2 regions of the Shewanella sp. AS16 genome follow, and region 2 is predicted to be linked to the other one. Evidence: predicted binding sites of a transcription regulator. Region 2 holds the regulator's gene; the other holds the start of a gene.

Region 1 (3,796 bases), 210 kb from region 2:
CGTCGATGCCGACGAAGTGCATACCCTGGCGTTGTTCAGTGTCTTCGGACAAATAGTCAGCCTGACGGCCTTCGCCTATCTCAATGCCGAGTCTGAACAGTCGCTGCCAATCAGTCTGATTAAGTCTTTGATAGATAATAATCAGAAGAGCCTCACCCTGGATGCCTTGGAAGGGTTGGATCTCGATAAAGATCTGCGGCAGGAATTTATGATTGCCCATAACCTGAGGCAGACCCATGAGGTTAACTCGCCAGGGCTGGTACTCAGGAAGGTGTTGGCCAAACAGGGCTTGCTGTTAAGCGCCTTGTCATGATCCTATGCCTGACAACCAAAACGCCTGCAACTTGCAGGCGTTTTTGTTTATGTCTTATGCCATTTTCAGCCAGGGGCGTTAGTTCGGCTGCTTGAGCTGATGTTGCAGCCCTTCGCCTGCGACCAACTCCAGCCAGCGCTGTATCAGCCTGGCATTGCTGCTGTTGCGGCGATAGGCGCCGAACAGTGGCCGTTTCAGGCCTTCCTGCCCCAGCTTGACCGACGTCAGGCTCAAGCCATGGGCTTCATTGATGGACCAGTTGGGCAAGGCCGCCACCCCATCCTTACAGGCGACACGCTGCAGCAACATCATGGTCAGATCGCAGCTCTTCTGTTCGCCGGCCTCGACCCCTGCGGGTTCGAGAAAGTGCCGATAAATATCCAATCGGGCCAGAGGTACCGGATAGCTGATGAGCGGCAACCTCGCCAGCTGCTGCGGCACCACATGAGTTTCCTTTGCCAGCGGGTGATCTTTGGCAACCAGGAGTTTAACTTCGAAATCGAATAAATGTTGATAGGCCAAGGCATGGCCGGGCACAGGATCCGAGGTCAGCACTATGTCCAACTCCCCCATGTCCAACGCGTTGAGGGAGTCGAACAGGTGGCGACTGGACAGGTCCAATTCGGCTTGGGGGTAGGCTTCACGGAATTGCTCCATCACAGGCATCAACCAGCGAAAGCAGCTATGACATTCGATGCCGACCCGCAAGCGGTTGGCATCGGCATCCAGCCCCTTCTTGAGATCCGTTTCCGTCTCCAACACCAGGGGGAGAATTTCTTCCGCCAGATGCAACAGCCTGGAGCCTTCGAGGGTGAAGGAGAGCGGCTTGCTCTTGCGCACGAAGATAGGCGAGTTTATCCGGGTTTCCAGTTCCTTTATCTGATGGGACAGTGCCGACTGGGTCACGAAGCGTTTCTTCGCGGCGGCGGCCAGGCTGCCACTTTCTTTGAGTGCCATCAGAGTGCGTAGGTGTCTTAGCTCTATCATCATACCCCCACATGAATCTCGTTCATGTTTCCCTTGAAATCAATTCGATTGCCTGTCCTGAGACTAACACAGTAAACTTCTAGACGTCCAGATGCCCGGATGGGTTTTATCCTTAACGGCGTCGCAGCGGTTAACCGCTCTCATCATCAAGAGGTAACTTGTATGCAATTGAATAGTCTTGGCTTCCCCCGTATCGGCCGTCGCCGCGAACTGAAATTCGCCCTGGAAAAATATTGGCGTGGTGAAATCACCCAGGCGGAGCTGAAGGCGGTCGCCAGTGAGCTGCGCCATACCCATTGGCAGTGGCAGGCCGATGCCGGCATAACCCAGTTACCTGTGGGAGATTTCGCCTTCTACGATCAGGTCTTGACCCTGAGCGCCACTTTGAATGCTATCCCCGAACGCCATAGAGGCGAAGGTGCAATCGATCTGGATACCTTGTTCAGGGTTGCCCGCGGCCGGGCACCGAGCGGTAAGGATGCCGCCGCTTCCGAGATGACCAAGTATTTCAACACCAACTATCACTATCTGGTGCCCGAGTTGAGTGCCGAGCAAGACTTCAATGTCGCCTACGAACAGCTGTTCGATGAAGTTGCCGAAGTCCAGGCTCTGGGGCACCAGGCTAAACCCGTATTGCTCGGACCCGTGTCTTTCCTCTATCTATCCAAGACAGTGGGGCAGGACTTCGACAAGCTGAGCCTATTGCCCAGGCTGGTGGGCGCCTATGCTGAAATCTTGCAGCGTTTCGCCTTGCAGGGGGTCGAGTGGGTGCAGCTGGATGAGCCTGTGTTGGCGCTGGAATTGGATAACGAATGGCAGGCGGCATTTTCTCCTGCCTATGAGCTGCTCAAGGCGGCCAAGGTGAAACTCCTGCTGGCCAGTTACTATGGCAGCATAGCCCATCATCAGCCTCTGGTATCTGCCTTGCCTGTTGCCGGCTTGCATCTGGATCTGGTGACCGCGCCCGAACAGCTGGCGGTTTTCGTCGACGCCTTGGCGCCGGAGCAGGTGCTGTCTCTGGGGGTGATCAATGGTCGCAACGTCTGGGCGGCCGAGTTGGATCTGTTGGCGGAAAAGCTGAGCCCGCTGACGGCGAGTCTGGGCGAGCGTCTGTGGCTCGGCACGTCCTGCTCCCTGCTGCATAGCCCAGTGGATCTCGAGGTGGAGACGCAACTGGCCCCTGAGTTGAAACAGCAACTGGCGTTCGCCAGACAGAAGCTCGGTGAGCTGGGACAGTTGCGCGAGTTGCTGCAACACCCGGCATCGGCCTCTGCCCGGACCATCATCGAAACCTGTGCCGCGCGCCGCGCCGCCAAGGCCAGCGCCGCAGATCACGAGGTGCAGGCCAGGGTCGCCGCCCTAACGACGGCAGATTATGAGCGCGACAGCGACTTCGGCGTGCGTCAGCAGAAGCAACAGCAGAAGTATCGTCTGCCGCTGCTGCCGACTACGACTATCGGCTCTTTCCCCCAGACCCCGGCGATCCGCGGACTGCGCAGCCGTTGGCGCAAGCAGGAGTTGACAGATGCCGCCTATACTGAGCAATTACAGCAAGTGACCCGTGACACCATAGCGCGTCAGCTGAAACTGGGCATAGATGTGCTGGTGCATGGCGAAGCCGAACGCAACGACATGGTGGAATATTTCGGTGAGCAGCTCGAAGGCGTGGGTTTCACCAAGCATGGCTGGGTACAGAGTTATGGCTCCCGCTGCGTCAAGCCGCCACTCATCTATGGTGATGTGAGTCGTCCCAAGGCCATGACTGTCGACTGGGCGGTATTCGCCCAGAGCCTGACGGATAAGCCGGTCAAGGGCATGCTCACAGGCCCTGTGACCATATTGCATTGGGCTTTTGCCCGCGAAGACATCAGCCGCGATGCCATAGCGACCCAACTGGCGCTGGCTATCCGTGATGAGGTGCAAGATCTGCAGGAGGCCGGCATAGGCATAATACAGATAGATGAGCCCGCCTTTCGCGAAGGCTTGCCGTTGAAACAGAGCCAGTGGCAGCATTATCTGGATTGGGCCGTCAATGCCTTCAAGCTGAGCGCCGCCGGGGTAACGGATGAAACGCAGATCCACACTCACATGTGTTACAGCGAGTTCAACGATACCATAGGCGCCATAGCCGCCATGGATGCGGATGTGATCACCATAGAAACCTCCAGATCTCGGATGGAACTGCTCAGCGCCTTCGAAGATTTCGAGTATCCCAACGAGATAGGTCCTGGGGTGTATGACATACATTCGCCCAATATCCCGACCGTCGAGGCCATGGTGCACCTGCTCGAGAAGGCGGCGGCCAAGATCCCCCTGCGTCAGCTGTGGGTGAACCCTGACTGTGGCCTGAAGACCCGCACCTGGGAAGAAGTCGAACCGGCATTGAATAACATGGTGCAGGCGACCAGGGAGCTGAGGCGAAAGTTGGGCTAATTGCACCAATGGCTTAGCCGTTCATGAGTCAAGGGAGAAGCCAACAGGGGAGACATGCATGTC
Region 2 (3,796 bases):
ATCAGCTGTTGCAGCTCTTCCTGCCATAGCTGACCGTCGTCGCGCAGCGCCAGCAGCTTATAGAGGAAATTGGTGCTCTTGCCCGCGGCGGAGACCACCACGAGATCGTCGCTGTGGCCATGGGTCAGCAAGATATGCACCACCCGGCGGTAGCAATCTGCGTCGGCCAGACTGGAGCCGCCAAATTTGTGCAAATGACAACGCGCCATGGGTTACTCCTTAATCAACGTTTTAACTTAGTGTTACCGGCGACAGGCGGCGACGGCCGCCAGGCCGGCACTGATATCGGCCAAGAGATCCTCGCCATCTTCGATACCGACGGACAGCCGCAGCAGGGTGTCCTTGATGCCGGCGTCGCAACGCGCCTCTGGCGCCATCGCCCTGTGGGTCATGGTGGCAGGCACAGCCACCAGGCTCTCGACCCCACCCAGGCTCTCGGCCACGGAAAACAGCTTGAGCGCCCCGAGAAAGGCCACCAGTTCCGCCTCGCCGCCTGCGAGCTCGAAGCTCAGCATGGCACCGAAACCCAATTGCTGCCTGGCGGCTATGGCATGGCCAGGATGACTGGCGATCCCCGGGTAGTAAACCCGGCTCACCTGCTCGCTGGCCTGCAGCAGCTCGACGATGCGCTGGGCATTGTTCTGATGTTCACGGATACGCACCGCCAGGGTGCGCAGCCCCCTCAGGGTCAGGTAGCTGTCGAAGGCCGAACCCGTCAACCCCAGGGTGTTGGACCACCAGTGCAGGCGCTCGCCGATTTCAGGGTCTTTGGCCACCACGGCGCCGCCGACCACGTCGCTGTGACCATTGATATACTTGGTGGTGGAATGGAGCACCAGGTCGGCGCCGAGCAACAGCGGCTGCTGCAACACGGGTGACAGGAAGGTGTTGTCCACCAGCACCAGGGCGCCGACCTCATGGCTGGCACTGGCTATGCTGGCGATATCCACCACCCGCAGCAGCGGATTCGATGGGGTCTCCAGCCAGACCAGCTTAGGTTTCTGTGCTATGGCCTGGGCCAATGCGGCTTCATCCCCCTGATCGACCACGATCAATTTGAACGCTCCCTTGTTCGCCAGGTTGGTGAACAGGCGGTAGCTGCCGCCATAGCAGTCGTGGGGCACCACCAGGAGATCATCAGGGCCGAGCAGGCTGGTCACCAGGGTGATGGCCGCCATGCCGGTGCAGGTCACTATGCCGGTACTGCCATGCTCCAGCTTGGCCAGGGCTTCACCCAGGATACAGCGGGTCGGGTTACCCGAGCGGCTGTAATCGAACTCTCTGGGGTTGGTGTGACCGTCGAAGGCATAGTTGGTCGACAGATAGATGGGCGGCACCACGGCACCATGCTGAGTATCGCTCTCTATCCCCTGACGCACTGCCACTGTGGCTAATCGACGCTCAGTCATGTTCGGCTCCTGAAGGCTGGAATCACACCATAAAGATGTCTGGACGTCTAAATGTACCTAAGCCGGACAGTAGCGTCAATAAGAGTTTGGCCGTTTGGACGTCTAAACATAAAGAAATCCATTCCTAATCATGGTGAATTCGCAGCAATAATTTGACTGTGCTTCGTAAGGGGTTAAAATCTGCCCCGAATTTAAAGATTTTACAGGTGAGTGCATGACTGAATGGAATGGTGAATACATCAGCCCTTATGCTGAACATGGGAAGAAGAATGAACAGGTCAAGAAGATCACTGTCTCCATTCCTCTGAAAGTACTGAAGGTACTGACCGACGAACGCACCCGTCGCCAGGTCAACAACCTGCGTCATGCGACCAACAGCGAGCTGCTGTGCGAGGCCTTCTTGCACGCCTACACGGGTCAACCCTTGCCAGATGATGCAGACTTGTCCAAAGACGCACCGGACAGCATCCCGGCCGAAGCCAAGCGTCTGATGGACGAGATGGGCATAGAGTGGGAAGACATGGAGTAAGCATTTGCTTACCCGGGTCGAAAATACAAAGTAATAAACACAAAGGGATCGGATTGCGATCCCTTTGTGTCATCGGAATCTTAGCTTGTCCATGAGCCCTTCATGATAGAAGTCCACACCCTGGCGCTGGCGTCACTTATCATCTTCTTCGGCGCCCTGACCCAGAGCCTGATAGGTTTCGGCCTGGCTGTGGTCGCCAGCCCGCTGTTGTACATAGTGGATCCCCAGCTGGTGCCGGCGCCCGTGATCATGATGGGCTTCGCCATTTCCCTGCTATCCCTGTTCAGAGACAGAGGACATCTGGAGTTCGGCGGCCTGCAATATGCCCTGCTCGGGCGCATCCCCGGCGGCCTGCTCGGCGCCAGTCTGCTGCTGTTCGCGCCGCAACCCCTGCTCGGCCTGGCGATCGCTTTCATAGTGGCCATCGCGGTGCTGTTAAGCCTGTTCAGATTCAGCCTGCCGATCAACAGGATCAGCCTCTTCTGTGCCGGGGTCGTCTCGGGTATCTTCGGCAATATTGCCGCCATAGGTGGACCGCCCATGGCCATACTCTTGTCGGGCAAAGATGCGAGGCAGTTTCGCGCCGCCCTGTCGGCCTTCTTCATCTTCAGCTCGCTGATCGCCCTGGCCATACTGGCGCTGACCGGGCTGCTGCAAGCCAAGCATCTGTGGTTGTCCTTGCTCTTGCTGCCATCCGTGCTCGCCGGCTATCTGGTGGCGGGACGCCTGATTGGCCTGGTCAACAAAGACAAGACCAGGGCGGTAACCCTGATCTTGTGTGGTGTGAGTGCATTGGTATTGACTGTGAAGTCGAGCCTGAGCCTCTTGGCCCAATGAAGGGGAGCGAACCCGGCATCAGAAATGATAGGAAGTTTGCAACACAGCGCCCATCGCATCATCCGTGCCGTACATGCCAACCAGGTCCAGATTGAACACGCGTCCAAGGCTAACCCCAGTGCCTATGGAATAACGCCCGGCCGTCTTAGCCTCAAGATCTTGCCTATACCCGAGGCGCAATGACAACCAATCGGTCGCCCTGAGTTCACCGCCCATGCGCCAATACTGGCTACCGTCGATGTCGGCAAACTCATAGTGACGGGTCAGCTCTATGTCTGAGCTCAGGGTCAGCATGGACCAATCGTAGGCGATACCCGCAGTGACGCTGGGGGCGACCCTGTAGGTCTGTACCCGCCCCAGGGGGTCGACCCTCTCCAGCTCACGCCTGAACAGATTGCGGCCCGAGACGCCCAGAGTCAGTCCCTCGGTTAATTCCATGGCAACCCCGACATCCAGATTGAACCCGAGATCTTCGTTGCGGTAACTGTCATTATCTAACTCACCGGCCTCAAGGTTGTTGCCAGCCATGGCATAGTAATGACTGTCCAGGTATTGCAACCCGGGGGAGAGCCCAAGCATGACAGGCATGTTGACTATCGACAGCGGAAAACTCAGCGCTAAGCCGAGATCCGCCACTGAGCCTGCAGTCATCTGCCCCCGGGACAGCAAGTCGGTCTCCGCCGGCGAATTGCCGGGATCCAGGCGATGCAGATGGATGAAGCGGTCAGAGGTCGCCATGGCGTTGCTGCGGGCCTCATAATCGCCCTGAGCGCCATAAGATGCCGCGCAGTAGATAACTGAGCATGCCAGTGCCAACCACTTCAATTTCATCTCATTCATCCTCTTGCTTTTATCGTTTAAAGATAGCTCAAGGCCAGGGCGGCGCCGTAGATTTTTTCCGGAGCAACACATTTACCGCCCTGCGCTTGCAAGGCGAATGTGGCCAAGCTGCCCCAAGCAGGTAAATATGAGGATATGTAAGATGTTAAATGGACAATTTGGCACTCTGACCCGCGCCCTG

The links. The regulator MetJ, encoded in region 2, represses methionine synthesis genes. The targets are predictions, from matches to a motif close to TAGACGTCTAGACGTCTA.
Region 1: a site for MetJ is predicted at 1,373-1,390, ahead of metE (5-methyltetrahydropteroyltriglutamate--homocysteine S-methyltransferase). Genes of this name have one in related genera too.

The regions. Positions count from the first base shown of each region.
Region 1 is NZ_JAKCLK010000002.1:32,015-35,810, reverse strand. Features, by position in the region: gene LZP73_RS05030 (HDOD domain-containing protein) at 1-313, shown strand, start outside; gene LZP73_RS05025 (LysR family transcriptional regulator) at 392-1,300, opposite strand; gene metE (5-methyltetrahydropteroyltriglutamate--homocysteine S-methyltransferase) at 1,463-3,733, shown strand.
Region 2 is NZ_JAKCLK010000002.1:245,091-248,886, forward strand. Features, by position in the region: gene LZP73_RS05910 (bifunctional aspartate kinase/homoserine dehydrogenase II) at 1-209, opposite strand, end outside; gene metB (cystathionine gamma-synthase) at 243-1,409, opposite strand; gene metJ (met regulon transcriptional regulator MetJ) at 1,624-1,938, shown strand; gene LZP73_RS05925 (sulfite exporter TauE/SafE family protein) at 2,041-2,775, shown strand; gene traF (conjugal transfer protein TraF) at 2,794-3,606, opposite strand.